3 regions of the Saccharothrix sp. BKS2 genome follow, and region 2 is predicted to be linked to each of the others. Evidence: riboswitches for the same ligand, from Rfam matches in the RefSeq annotation. Region 2 holds a riboswitch; each other region holds the start of a gene.
What was found. Region 2 has a riboswitch for glycine ahead of gcvT (glycine cleavage system aminomethyltransferase GcvT). Riboswitches for the same ligand answer to the same signal wherever they lie in the genome.

Region 1: it holds a riboswitch for glycine, as region 2 does, so the genes downstream of both, gcvH (glycine cleavage system protein GcvH) here and gcvT (glycine cleavage system aminomethyltransferase GcvT) in region 2, are expected to answer to the same signal.
Region 3: it holds a riboswitch for glycine, as region 2 does, so the genes downstream of both, gcvP (aminomethyl-transferring glycine dehydrogenase) here and gcvT (glycine cleavage system aminomethyltransferase GcvT) in region 2, are expected to answer to the same signal.

Annotation. Positions count from the first base shown of each region.
Region 1 covers NZ_JAUQOL010000023.1:75,209-79,959, forward strand. The annotation lists gene ald (alanine dehydrogenase) at 1-905, opposite strand, end outside; glycine riboswitch at 1,100-1,195, shown strand; gene gcvH (glycine cleavage system protein GcvH) at 1,319-1,699, shown strand; gene Q5530_RS34960 (L-serine ammonia-lyase) at 1,702-3,066, shown strand; gene cutA (divalent-cation tolerance protein CutA) at 3,347-3,682, shown strand; gene Q5530_RS34970 (hypothetical protein) at 3,679-4,751, opposite strand, start outside.
Region 2 covers NZ_JAUQOL010000008.1:134,052-138,802, forward strand. The annotation lists gene glyA (serine hydroxymethyltransferase) at 1-6, opposite strand, end outside; gene gcvT (glycine cleavage system aminomethyltransferase GcvT) at 23-1,123, opposite strand; glycine riboswitch at 1,235-1,325, opposite strand; glycine riboswitch at 1,327-1,418, opposite strand; gene Q5530_RS18540 (DUF3817 domain-containing protein) at 1,481-1,783, opposite strand; gene Q5530_RS18545 (hypothetical protein) at 1,799-2,185, opposite strand; gene Q5530_RS18550 (helix-turn-helix transcriptional regulator) at 2,502-2,987, opposite strand; gene Q5530_RS18555 (hypothetical protein) at 3,177-3,338, opposite strand; gene Q5530_RS18560 (CaiB/BaiF CoA transferase family protein) at 4,028-4,751, opposite strand, start outside.
Region 3 covers NZ_JAUQOL010000010.1:102,463-107,213, reverse strand. The annotation lists gene gcvP (aminomethyl-transferring glycine dehydrogenase) at 1-2,790, opposite strand, end outside; glycine riboswitch at 2,939-3,028, opposite strand; gene Q5530_RS22115 (MerR family transcriptional regulator) at 3,252-3,827, opposite strand; gene Q5530_RS22110 (bifunctional nuclease family protein) at 4,517-4,751, opposite strand, start outside.

The DNA.
Region 1 (4,751 bases), on a different contig from region 2:
GGCATGTTGGCCACGCAGTAGAAGACCGACTCGTGCACCGGGTAGGTCGGGTCGGCGTGCGTGGTGGGCCGCGAGTCGGCGAAGCAACCGCCCTGGTCGATCGCGATGTCCACCAGCACCGAGCCGGGCTTCATCTGCGCCACCAGCTCGTTGGACACCAGCTTCGGGGCCTTGGCGCCGGGCACCAGCACCGCCCCGATCACCAGGTCGGCCTCGCGCACGGCCTGCTCGACCGCGTAGCGGCTGGACGTGACGGTGCGCAACCGGCCCTGGAACAGGGCGTCGACGTGCCGCAGCCGGTCGATGTTGGTGTCCAGGATCTCGACGTCCGCGCCCATGCCCGCGGCGATGGTGGCCGCGTTCAGGCCCGCCACGCCGCCGCCGATGACGACCACGCGCGCCGGGTGCACGCCGGGCACGCCGCCGGGCAGCATCCCGCGGCCCCCGGAGGGCTTCATCAGCGCGAACGCGCCCACCTGCGGCGCCAGCCTGCCCGCGACCTCGGACATGGGCGCGAGCAGCGGCAGCGCGCCGTTCGGGGTCTGCACGGTCTCGTAGGCGATGGCCGTGGTGCGGGACGCCAGCAGCGCCTCGGTCAGCGGCCGGTCGGCGGCCAGGTGCAGGTAGGTGAACAGGACCTGGCCCTCGCGCAGCCGGGGGTACTCCTCGGCGATCGGCTCCTTGACCTTGAGCACCAGCTCGCCCTCGGACCACACGTCGTCCACGCCCGCGAGCACCTTCGCGCCCGCGGCGAGGTACTCCTCGTCGGGGATGGCCGAACCGAGCCCGGCGCCCGCCTCCACGTAGACCTCGTGGCCGCGGGTGGTCAGCTCGTGGGCGCCCGCCGGGGTCAGCGCGACGCGGTACTCGTGGTTCTTGATCTCGCGGGGGACTGCGATCCGCACGGTGGGCTCCTTCGGCCGTCGTTGCACCAAAGGTCGGGTACCCGGAACGCGGTGTCATCGTGCCCGCGGCACCAACGGCCGGGGGGTCGGTTGTGCCGGGAGGACAAGTCGTGCGGCGCGTTGACACCCTCCCGCCCGCCACCTAGCGTGCGGACAGCCAACTGAACATCGGCCGCGGCGTCGCGTGAGGCGCCGGAACCCGCGCGGGAGAGACCCCAGGTGTGTCGCCTGGGGCGCCGAAGGAGCAAGCACCCCGCACACTCTCAGGCAGCGAGAACCGCTCGGGTGAGGCGACTCTGGAAAGCGTGCCCCACGGCGCGCACCAACGGTGCAAGCCGCAGCTTCGTGCGGCGAAGCTCTCAGGTCCCAGGACAGAGTGGGGGAACCAGGACCACCACCCAGGGAGCGCTGTCGTGACCTTTCCGGAGAAGCTGCTGTACACCCCCGAGCACGAGTGGGTCGACTGGGTGCCGGGCACCCCGGACCCGGTGGCGGTCGGCATCACCTCGTACGCGGCCGGGTCGATGGGCGACATCGTGTTCGTCGACCTGCCGGCGGCGGGCACCAGGGTGACCTCCGGCGAGGTGTGCGGTGAGCTGGAGTCCACCAAGTCGGTCAGCGAGCTGTACGCGCCGGTCACCGGCGAGGTCGTCGAGGTCAACCCGGCCGTGGTCGCCGACCCGTCGCTGGTCAACAACGACCCGTACGGGCGCGGCTGGCTGTTCAAGGTGGCGGTCGAGGAGGCCACCGGCCTGCTGACCGCGGCGAAGTACGCGGAACTGACCGAGGGCTGATCGTGACGATCAGCGTGTTCGACCTGTTCTCCGTGGGCATCGGGCCGTCCAGCTCGCACACGGTCGGCCCGATGCGGGCGGCGACGATGTTCGCCGCCAGGCTGCGCCCCGCGCTCGCGTCCGTGGACCGGGTGCGGGTGGAGCTGTTCGGGTCGCTCGGGGCGACCGGCCACGGCCACGGCAGCCCGAAGGCGGTGCTGCTCGGGCTGGAGGGGCACCGCCCGGAGGAGGTCGACCCCTCGGCGGCCGAGGTCCGGGTGGCCGAGATCCGCGCGACCGGGCGGCTCCGGCTGGGCGGTGAGCGGGAGATCGCCTTCGCCGAGGACGGCGACCTGGTCATGCACCGGCGCAAGTCCCTGCCGCTGCACCCCAACGGGATGAGCTTCACGGCCTACGCGGGTTCGGCGGTGGTGGACTCGGCGGTGTACTACTCGGTCGGCGGTGGGTTCGTGGTCGACGAGACGGCCACCGGGACCGACCGGATCAAGCCGGACCAGACGCCGGTGGCGCACCCGTTCAAGACCGGTGACGAGCTGCTGGCCCGCACCCGCGAGTCCGGGCTGTCGATCAGCGAGGTGATGCTCGCCAACGAGCGGTCGTGGCGGGACGAGGCCGACATCCGGGGCGGCCTGCTGCACATCTGGCAGGTGATGCAGGACTGCGTCGAGCGGGGCTGCACGGAGTCCGGCGTGCTGCCCGGCGGGCTCAAGGTCCGGCGGCGGGCCGCGGAGATGCGGCAGCTGCTGGCGGCCGAGCACTACGCCACCGACCCGCTGCGGGTGATGGACTGGGTGACGCTGTTCGCGCTGGCGGTGAACGAGGAGAACGCCGCGGGCGGCCGGGTGGTGACGGCCCCGACCAACGGCGCGGCCGGCATCGTGCCCGCGGTGCTGCACTACTACAGGCGGTTCGTGCCGGGCGCGTCGGACGACGGCGTGGTGCGCTTCCTGCTGACCGCGGGTGCCGTCGGCGTGCTGTTCAAGGAGAACGCGTCGATCTCGGGGGCCGAGGTGGGCTGCCAGGGCGAGGTCGGCTCGGCCTGCTCGATGGCGGCCGGCGGGCTGGCCGAGGTGCTGGGCGGGACGCCGGAGCAGGTGGAGAACGCGGCCGAGATCGCCATGGAGCACAACCTCGGGCTGACCTGCGACCCGATCGGCGGCCTGGTGCAGATCCCGTGCATCGAGCGCAACGCGCTGGCGTCGATCAAGGCGATCACGGCGGCGCGGATGGCGCTGCGGGGGGACGGGTCGCACTTCGTGTCGCTGGACAAGGTCATCAAGACCATGCGGGAGACCGGCCGGGACATGAAGGACAAATACAAGGAGACGGCGCGCGGCGGGCTGGCCGTGAACGTCATCGAGTGCTGAGGAACGGCGTCTGAACAGCGCGGATGCCTTGCGTTGTTGCTCGGTGGTCCCCGACGCTGCCCGACGTCCCACGGCCTGGTCTTGACCCAGGTGCGACGGGCCCCACCCTGGTGTTGAGGGGTGGGGCCCGCCGCGCGTCGGGGGTCTGGATTTCGTTGCAGCGCAACCACTTCCGGTGGCAAGGTGGCGGAGCCGCTGCGGCAGTCGATCGCCGGGACCGGCCCGATCCAGCCGCGGGGCTGCGCGATCGTCCCGATATATCCATGTCGAAGGAGAAGACGTGACCGGTGACCACCTGGTCGTTATCTCGACGACCGACAGTGCCGAAGAAGCCGAATCGCTGAGTAAACTGATCGTAGCTGCGCGCTTGGCCGCTTGCGTGCAGATCAGCAGCCCTATCCGAAGCATCTACCGCTGGGAGGGCGCTGTTCAGGACGGTCAAGAGTGGCAACTGTGGATCAAGACCACGGGCGATCGGTTGGCCGAACTGACGGAGTTCATCAACCAGAACCACTCCTACGACACCCCGGAGATCGTGGCCCTGCCCATCCTCGGTGGCAACCCGGCCTATCTCCAGTGGATGACCGATGAGACGCGTTCCGCTGTTGAAAGTTAGTGCAACGCGCTGACGATTTTTTCGCGGAGTGCGCTTTCCGCGCCGTTCCTGGCGGCTGGCAGTGTGGACGCGAGGGCCAGCAGGCGGCTCTTGGCCAGTGTGGTCTCGGTCTGCACCGTCAGCCTGCCGGAAAGGGTGGCGAGCTCCCCGGCCCGGTCGTAGTCCTTGTTGGTCACTGCGGTGGTCGCCAAGTCCGCGAGGATGATGGCTCGAACCTTGTTGTCCCTGGGGGACAACGAACGCAACAGCGAATCGGCTGCGCTCTCGGCGTCTGAGTGCCGAAGCGTGGTGTACGCCGATACGGTCATGCCGCCAAGACGACTCGCTGAGAAGAAGGCGGTCCAGGGGCGCTCCGTGCGGGGTCGGGCGAAGTCGAATGCGGTCATCGCGCGTTCAACCGCTCGCAACGCTCCTGTGTCGTCCCCCAGCCGCGCAAGCTCTTCGGACTGGCGGGCCGCGATCCAGGACCGCGTAGCCGGTGCGGAAGAACCAGGCACGAGTTCGTGCGCTTGTTGTAGCAGCTTCGCGGCGGGGCCGGTGTCGTTGCGAGAAGACGCCAGGTAGCTCCAGTACCCCAGTGCACATGCTGCCAGCGCGCCGTCGTCCACGGCCTTGGCGATCTTCAACGTTTCCCGCCAGACGTTCGCCGCTTCATTGTCCTTGCCGACGTCGAAGAGCACCCAACCGGTGAGAACCTTGGTCTCACCCAGGGACACGGCCAGTGAACGCCGGACCTGCTCCGACCGGACGTTCTTCAGCAGGGCCTGTAGAACCTCCTCGTGGGACGAGAGCGAGCTGAGGAGTTGCCTCGCCGGAACGGTTTCCTCGGTTTGGAACAGGTCTGCGGTGCGGTCCTGCATGAGGCGGACCGTGGCATCGTCAACCGGTCGGCCGCGCTCAACGGAGTCCGTGAGGCGCTGCCAAGGGGTGTTGATCGCAAGGTCGGCGCTCGCCGCTGCTGCGGTGATACCTGCCGCCTTGAGCAGGTCTCGGCGTCGCACGTCGTGTCCTTCCTCGATGTTCCTGAGCGACGGCTCTGCTTCATCCTGGTGTGCGTGATCTGTTGATC
Region 2 (4,751 bases):
GGACATGTGGATCTTTCTCCTGTCAGCTGGTGCGCTTGTAGAACGGCAGGGCGACGACCTCCACCGGCTCGTGCTTGCCCCGGACGTCGACGAACAGCGGCGTGCCCGGCCGGGTGTGGTCGACGGCCACGTAGGCCATCGCCACCGAGTAGCCCAGCGTCGGCGACAGGGCGCCGCTGGTGACCTCGCCGATCGGGTCGCCCGCCGCGTCCAGCACCGGGTAACCGTGCCTCGGCGCGCGGCGCGAGGTGGTCTTCAGGCCGACCAGGGCGGTGTCCACGCCCCGCTCGGCGGCGGCGGCCAGCGCCTCGCGGCCGACGAAGTCGCCCGGCTTGTCGAGCTTGACCACCCGGCCCAGGTTCGCGTGGAACGGGGTGCGGCCCCGGCCCAGCTCGTTGCCGTACAGCGGCATCCCCGCCTCCAGGCGCAGGGTGTCGCGGCAGCCCAGGCCGGCGGGCCGCAGGTCGTGCGGCGCGCCCGCCTCCAGCAGCGCCCGCCACACGGGTGCGGCGTTGTCGGGGGCGGTGAACAGCTCGAAGCCGTCCTCGCCGGTGTAGCCGGTGCGGGCGAGCAGCACGGGCCGGCCCGCCACCTCGGTCCGGTAGGAGGCGTAGTACTTGACCGTCGACAGGTCGGTGGGGGTGAGGCCGGCGAGGATCGCGGTGGAGTTCGGGCCCTGCACGGCCAGCAGGGCGTAGTCCGCGGACCGGTCCTCGACGGTGGTGTCGAAGCCCGCGGCGCGCTCGACCAGCGCCCCGTGCACGACGGCCGCGTTGGAGGCGTTGGCCACGACCAGGTACTCCTGCTCGCCCAGGCGGTAGACGATCAGGTCGTCGACCACGCCGCCGTCGGCCTCGCAGATCATCGTGTAGCGGGCGCGGCCGACGCCGATCGCGGAGGCGTGCCCGACCAGGGCGTGGTCCAGCGCGGCGCCCGCCCCGGGCCCGGTGAGCACGATCTCGCCCATGTGGGTCAGGTCGAACAGACCCGCCGACGTGCGCACGGCGTGGTGCTCGGCCAGCTCGCTGTCGTAGCGCAGCGGCATCCGCCAGCCCGCGAAGTCGGTGAACATGGCGCCCAGCGCCTCGTGCTCGGCGTGCAGCGGCGTGCGGCGGCTTTCCATCGGGCGGGGTCCTCCCTGGGTGCGGACATGCCGGTAGCGCCGACCGGTCGGGTCGGCGGGGCACGGGTGAAGGATGGCACGGTCCACCGGAGACTCCTCGTCGAGTGAGCCTCCCCCTCTGTCATGAGCCTGAGAGCTTCGCCGCCGTGGGGCGGCTTGCACCGTGGGCGAGGCGCGCCGGGGCGCCTGCTTTCCAGAGTTGCCCACGTCGGCGGTAGCTGTGCCTGAGAGATTCCGGGGAGGAGTTGCTCCTTCGGCGCCCCGGCTTGCCCGGGGACTCTCCCGCTCGACGTCGATGGCCGTGTTCAGTTGGTACCGCCAGACGCTAGGCGGGCCCGGGGGTCCGGTCAACCCTGGTCACAGGGCCTTGCCGGTCCGGACGCCCTCCACGACCCTGCGCTCGGCGTAGAACGACACGAACGGGATCGTGCCGGCGAGCAGCACCAGGGCCGTGCCCTTGATCGACCAGCGGGCCTTGAGCGCCAGGTCGACGGTCAGCACCAGGTAGACCGCGTAGAGGAAGCCGTGCACCGGGCCGACGACCCGCATCATGGTCTCGGAGTCGCCCACGTACTTGGCGAACATGGCCGCCACGAGCAGCAGCAGGCCGACACCGACCACGTAAGCCATGAACCGGAACCTGGTCAACGCGCCGTCCATCGCCCTACCCCTGCCTCACCGCTGGTCCCGCGCGTGCAACTCGGCGAGCATCCGGTTGTAGGCCGCCAGCTCGTCGTCCTGGTCTTCGCGCGCTCTCCTGACGGGCCCAACCGTAACGACCCGCTCCACCGGCTCCGCCACCGGCTCCTCGGGTCGGTCGTCGGTCGGTGAACCGGCCGCCTCCGCCTTGCGCCGGGCGTCCAGCTTGCGGATGCGCCACACCATGAAGGCGGGGAAGAGGCCGAACAGGGGCCACTGGAAGACGTAGCCGAGGTTCTGGAACGTGCCGCCGGCCCGGGAGAACCGCTCCCACTGCCAGTAGGCCAGACCGCAGCACACGATCAGGGAGGCCACGCAGACCAGCGCGATGGCGACTCGCTTGGGGGTGATGAGGCCCGGCACGCCTCCAGGGTACTTCGCCCGCCGGGGTACTTCGCCCGCCGGACCGGGTCGGCGGTCGGGTTTGCCGGTCTTGCCGGTTCACCCGCGCGCACGGGTCGGTGGGGCTGGGGCCGGGGTTTCCGGACCGGGGATCCCGAGCGGCGACTGGGCCGGGCGGGGATCCCGGGGGATCCCGGACGGGGTCCGGGGTGGAGATCCCGGAGGGGATCCGGTTGCGGATCCCGGTCGGGGTCTCGGGCGAGGGCTCCTCCCACAGGAGCCCGTCCCTCGGGCGTGGGCTCCCTGACCACAGGAGCCCGTCCCTTCTTCGATCGGACTAGGCGACGCCGTCCCGGCGTTGCCTCTGCAACCTGGCCACGCACCAGGCCGCCGCACTCCCCCGACGCAGGTGCTGGAGCACCGTCATCGGCCCGAGCCGACGACCGAGGTCGGCGGGCGAGAGCCCGGCCGCCCGGTAGTCCAGAGCGCGCTGGTCCAGCGGGCTGATGCCCGCGTCCCACCACTGCTCCGCCTCGGACAGGTCGCCCACCAGCTGCCAGTAGCTGGCCGCGGCCGCGAGCAGGGCCTCGGGCACCTCGGGCGCCCGCTTCCGCATCGCCGCCACGTAGGCGGGGTCCGCGGACTCGACCCGCACCAGGCCCCGGGGACCACCACTCGCCCGCTGCACGGGGATTCCCGGAGAGGGCGGGGCTTCCGCGAGCCACGCGTCCTTGATCCGGTTCACCTCCTGCATCTCGGCGTCGTCCGAGCGCTCAGCCGCCCACTGCCTCAGCAGCTCGTCGACTCCGGAGTCCTCGACCATTCTGCCTCCTCGTCGGTCGAAGATCAGCCAATGCAGCGCACCGTATTAGCGGGTACCGACAACCGCTAGACCCCGGTTTGTCAAAAACCCTGTTACCAGCGCGTTATAGCCCTCATTCCACCCGTACGGTCCAACGAAGAGGCCCTGATGTCACCGACCGTCACCGCATTGAGCGGACCGGCCGTGGGGCTAGGCGAAGAGGCTGCGGACGAAGGTGATGATCGACTCTGCGCCCTGCTCAAGCCACCCGAGGCCGGTGCGCACACCTTCGGCCGACTCGTTCGGCTGGGTGATCAGGAGGAACAGCACCAGCGCGACCGCCGCCAGCGTCAGCACCTTCTTGACGTTCACTGATCGGTCTCCGTCCGTTCACAAGGCAGGGCCGGCAGGTGCCGTGCCCGTCGCGTCACCCGACATGGTCCCTCATTCACCCGGATGACGAACCTCCAACCCACCGGCATCCCCCGACCGGCAGGCGCGGCGACCACACAACCGCACCCTCACCCCGTCTGGTGTCACCCGAACGGACGATCAAGGGGACCAGCGGTCCCGCCGATCACCTAGGTATCGGGCACTCGCCCATCCCCTGGCACGAACCCCGGAGTTGAGCGACACCATCACGTCCGTAGTGCTCCTCACCTGTTTGCGGCGGCTCACGCACCGAGCGTGACAAAGGCCGATGGCGGCCGCCGCTATTTTAACCACCTCTTCAGGTGATTTTTCGCGCCCATTCACGATCACCGGACCGACCGGAACGACCGGATTACCCGGAACGACGCGGACGGGACCCGGTAACCGGGGCCACCCCATGGGGCGAACCCCACCGCGAGGTGGTGTGAGGCGAGCGAGCGAGGGCCACCGAAGGCTCAACTCAGCCGAGACGCCCAGGTCGGCGCGCCCCGCGCTCCGCCGAACCACCCGGCCACCCGGCACCTCAGCAGGCCGTCGACCACCCGCGCGCCGAGCACCCGGCACCTCAGCAGGCCGTCGAAGGCCCCGGGCTCCGCCGGACCACCCGGCCGCCGAACCACCCAGCCCCCTCAGCCGACCACCCCGGCCCGCCGCAGCTCGGCCACCTCCTCCACCGTCAACCCCAGCTCCCCCAGCACCACCCCCGTGTGCTCACCCACCACGGGCGGCGGCGCGGGCACGTCCGCCGGCGTCCGGTCGAACCGCGGCGCGGGCGCGGGCTGCGCCACCCCGCCGACCCGCACGAACGCCCCGCGCTCCGCGTTGTGCCCGTACCCCGGCGCCTCGCCGGGGGCCAGCACCGGCGCCAGGCACGCGTCCGTCCCCTCCGCCAGCGCCGCCCACTCGTCCCGCGTCCGGGTGGCCACCGCCGCCGCGATCCGGGTCCTCAGCGCCGGCCAGTTCGCCGGGTCGTGCCTGCTCGGCACGTCCCCGTCGGCCAGCCCGAGCACGGCCAGCAGCTCGACGTAGAACTTCTCCTCCAGCGCCCCGACGCTGACGTACTTCCCGTCGGCCGCCTCGTACACGTCGTAGAACGGCGCCCCGCCGTCCAGCAGGTTCTCGCCGCGGCCCCCCGGCCACGCCCCCGCCGCCGACATCCCGTGCAGGAACGTGGTCAGCAGCGCCGCACCGTCGACCATCGCCGCGTCCACCACCTGCCCCCGCCCGGACCGGTCCCGCTCGTACACCGCGGCCAGCAGCCCGAGCGCCAGCAGCAGCCCGCCGCCGCCGAAGTCGCCCACCACGTTCAGCGGCACGGTCGGCGGCGCGCCCGCCCGGCCGATCGGCTCCAGC
Region 3 (4,751 bases), on a different contig from region 2:
GGTGACGCCCGCCGGGAACACCGCCACCTCGCGGCTGTACGGGTGGTCCCACTCCGCCGTCACGCAGGCCGCCGTGTGCGGGGCGTTGCGCAGCGGGTTGTCGTCCGCCGGCCACTCCCCCGCGCCGACGCGGTCGATCTCGCGCCTGATCGCCACCATGGCGTCGATGAACCGGTCGATCTCGGCCAGGTCCTCGCTCTCGGTGGGCTCCACCATCAGCGTGCCCGCCACCGGGAACGACATGGTCGGCGCGTGCAGCCCGTAGTCGGCCAGCCGCTTGGCCACGTCGTCCACGGTCACGCCGGTCGCCTTGGTGATCGGCCGCAGGTCGAGGATGCACTCGTGGGCCACGAAGCCGCCCTCGCCGGTGTAGAGCACCGGGAAGTGCTCGTCCAGCCGCCGCGCCACGTAGTTCGCCGCGGCCACCGCGGTCAGGGTCGCCCGGCGCAGGCCGTCGGCGCCCATCATCCGCACGTACGCCCACGAGATCGGCAGGATCGACGCCGAGCCCCACGGCGCGCCGCTGATCGGGCCCACGCCGGTCTCCGGACCCGCGGCGGGCTGGAGCGGGTGGTTGGGCAGGAACGGCGCCAGGTGCGCCCGCACGCCGATCGGGCCGACACCGGGGCCGCCGCCGCCGTGCGGGATGCAGAACGTCTTGTGCAGGTTCAGGTGGGACACGTCCGAGCCGAACCTGCCGTACCGCGCCAGGCCGATCAGGGCGTTGAGGTTCGCGCCGTCCACGTACACCTGGCCGCCGGCGTCGTGCACCAGCCCGCACACCTCGCGCACGGTGTCCTCGTACACGCCGTGCGTCGACGGGTAGGTGATCATGATGGCGGCCAGGTCGTCGCGGTGCGCCTCGACCGTCTCGCGCAGGTGCCCCAGGTCGACGTTGCCCTTGTCGTCGCACTTGACCACCACGACCCGCATCCCCGCCATCACGGCCGACGCGGCGTTGGTGCCGTGCGCGCTGGACGGGATCAGGCACACGTCGCGGTGCACGTCGCCGTTGGCGCGGTGGTAGGCGCGGATGGCCAGCAGGCCCGCGAACTCGCCCTGGCTGCCCGCGTTGGGCTGGATCGACACCGCGTCGTAGCCGGTGACCTCGGCGAGCCACCGCTCCAGGTCGCCGATCAGCTCCAGGTACCCGGCGGCGTCCCCGACCGGCGCGAACGGGTGCAGCTCGGCGAACTCCGGCCAGGTGATGGGCTCCATCTCGGCCGCGGCGTTGAGCTTCATCGTGCACGAGCCCAGCGGGATCATGCTGCGGTCCAGCGCCACGTCCTTGTCCGACAGCGACCGCAGGTAGCGCAGCAGCGCGGTCTCCGAGCGGTGGGTGTGGAACACCGGGTGGGTCAGGTAGTCGGAGGTGCGGCGCAGGTCGACGGGGATGCCGTCGGCGGTGTCGGCGTCCAGGGCGTCCACGTCGGTCACGGTGACGCCGAACGCCCGCCACACCAGCCGCAGGTGCTCGCGCGTGGTGGTCTCGTCGCAGGCGATGGAGACCACGTCGTCGTCCACCCGCCACAGGTTCACGCCCAGCTCGCGCGCCGCGGCCACGACCTCGGCGGCCCGGCCCTCGACGCGGGCCCGCACGGTGTCGAAGAACTCGCCGTGCACCACCTCCACGCCGGCCTCGCACAGGCCCGCGGCCAGCACGGTCGCCATCCGGTGGGCGCGGGTCGCGATCGCCTTCAGGCCCTCCGGGCCGTGGTAGACCGCGTACATCGAGGCGATCACGGCCAGCAGGACCTGCGCGGTGCAGATGTTGCTGGTCGCCTTCTCGCGGCGGATGTGCTGCTCGCGGGTCTGGAGCGCCAGCCGGTAGGCAGGGTCGCCGTCGGCGTCCACGGACACGCCCACCAGGCGGCCCGGCAGCTGCCGCTCCAGGCCCTGGCGCACCGCCATGTAGCCGGCGTGGGGGCCGCCGAAGCCCATCGGCACGCCGAATCGCTGGGTGGTGCCGACCACGACGTCCGCGCCGATCTCGCCCGGCGGGCGCAGCAGCGTCAGCGCCAGCAGGTCGGCGACGACGACGGCCTGCGCGCCGGCCCGGTGGATCTCCTCGACGACGGACGCGTGGTCGAGGACCGCGCCGGACGCGCCGGGGTAGGACAGCAGCACGCCGAAGAAGTCGCCGCCCAGGCCGAGGCCCTCCAGGCCCTGCGACAGGTCGGCGGTGACGACCTCGATGCCCAGCGGCTCGGCGCGGGTCTCGATGACGGCGAGGGTCTGCGGCAGCGTGTCGGCGTCGACCACGAACCGGTTCGACTTCGCCCGGCCCGCGCGGCGGACCAGCGTCATCGCCTCGGCGGCGGCCGTGGACTCGTCGAGCATGGACGCGTTGGCCACGGGCAGGCCGGTGAGGTCGCCGACGACGGTCTGGAAGTTCAGCAGGGCCTCCAGCCGGCCCTGGGAGATCTCCGGCTGGTAGGGCGTGTACGCGGTGTACCAGGCAGGGTTCTCCAGCACGTTGCGGCGGATCACCGGCGGCGTGGTGGTGCCGTAGTAGCCCAGGCCGATCATCTGGGTCATCGGGCGGTTGCGGGCCGCCAGGGCGCGCAGCTCGGCCAGGGCCTCGGTCTCGGTGGCGGGCGCGGGCAGGTCCAGCACCAGTTCGCGCTCGCGGATCGAGTCGGGCACGGCGCGCTGGGCCAGCTCCTCCAGGGAGCCGACGCCGATCACGTCGAGCATCCGCGACAGCTCGGCGGGCCGGGGGCCCACGTGCCGGTCGGCGAAGGGGGTGCCGTGCTCAAGAGCGGCGAGGGGGATGCGGTCCTGCGTCATGAAGCGCCTCCGGGCTGCGGGCAGACTCCTGCCGTGGCCCTCCCCCTCTGTCTCCCGCCCGTCGCCGGGCGCCTGAGAGCTTCACCCGGTGGTGACCGGGCTTGCACCGTCGGCGGGGTCGGTGGCCCGACCCGCTTTCCAGAGGCGTCTCACCCACGCGGTCCTTGCGCCTGAGAGGTTCCGGGGAGGATTTGCTCCTTCGGCGCCGAGCGGGCTCGGACTCTCCCGCGCGGGATAAAGCGACTGCGCGCGAATCGTACCCAACCGGGACGCCGCCGGTCCTGCCGGCGCGACGTGGATCTCATCACCTGGACAGCGGGGTTTGAGCGGGTTTTCCAGCGGGCACATTCCTGGTACCCGGCTGTAACAGGTCGTATTCGCGCCGTGCCCGATCCGCGGTTCCGCTCACCCCGCCGCCGGCCTTTTCCGCTTTCGCGCCCGGCGGTCCCCCGCGGACGCTCTCAGCCGGTGGCCCGGGTGCGCCTGCGGCGCGACAGCTCGTCGTTGGAGGCCGCCACGACCTCGGCGCCGTCGGCGCGCTCGGCGGGGAACTCGTGGATGGTGCCGCTGATCTCCCGCATGGCGCCGCTGACCGCGATGCCGAACACGCCCTGGCCGCCCTGGAGCAGGTCGACGACCTCCTCGGGCGAGGTGCACTCGTAGACCGTGGTGCCGTCGCTGAACAGCGTGATGCGGGCCAGGTCCTGCACGCCGCGGCGGCGCAGGTGGTCGACCGCGACCCGGATGTTCTGGAGCGAGACGCCGGTGTCCAGCAGCCGCTTGACGACCTTCAGGACGAGGATGTCCTTGAACGAGTACAGGCGCTGGCTGCCGGAGCCGTGGGCGCTCCTTATGGTCGGGCTGACCAGGTCCGTGCGGGCCCAGTAGTCCAGCTGGCGGTAGGTGATGCCCGCGATCTGGCACGCGGCCGGGCCGCGGTACCCGACCAGCTCGTCCGGCAGCGAGGAGTCCGGGAACAGCTCGCCCTGTTCGCCGGAGCCGGAGCCCGCCCGGATGATGGGCGCTTCCTGGACCACGCCTGCCTCCCCTCGGTCCGGCCACGACGACCGGCGACCAACGTGAAGCCGCCGCGGTGCCTGAATCACACCGTGGCAATTCACCTGAGCTCGACGGTAAGACCGGGTAGGGGGCAGGTCAACGCGACGCGCGGGACGCGTCTGACCTCAACCTGAGGTAGAGGTTGAGAGAGTCGGCCGTTGTAAGCCATTCGGGTGACGTTTAGTGATCGTTTAGCGGCGGAAAGCTGACGTTGTGTAATCCAGAAGTGTGACACCGGGGGGTGGCACGCGGGGTTGATCCACAACGCACCGCACACACCCGCGAGGGGTTCGGCCGCTGGTCGGACCTCTCGCAGGTGGTACTCGCCCGGCGCGGGTGGAGGGTCGGCGGCGGGGGTTTGACGGGGGTCGGCGCGGGGGCCTCCGGCGGCCGGCGCGGGCCGGGGAGGCGGCCTCCCGGAAGTTCGCCCGACCGGTGGGCACGGCGGGCGGGGCCTGAACGCCACCGTCCGGGTCCGGGTCGGCGTGGCGGGACCGCACACCCGGGGCCCACGCACCACACCGGGACCGCTCACCACGCTCGTCCACCGGCGGAGCCGGTCGGTGTGGCGGGGGGACACCGGGGCCGGGCCGTCCCGGCCCGAGAAGCACGACAGGGCCCCCGCACGGGGACCCTGTCGACGAGATGACGGGAGAGCCGGCACCGCTCAGGTGTCGGCACCCCGGAAGTCCTCCGGCGACACGGAGTCGAGGAACTCGCGGAACTTCTCGACCTCGTCCTCCTGCTCGTCCGGGATGATCAGCCCCGCCTCGGCCAGCACGGACTCCTCCGCGTGGATGGGCACGCCGACCCGCAGCGCGAGCGCCACCGAGTCGCTGGGCCGCGCGGACACCCGCACGTCGCCGTCGAACACCAGCTCCGCGAAGTAGGTGCCCTCCTGG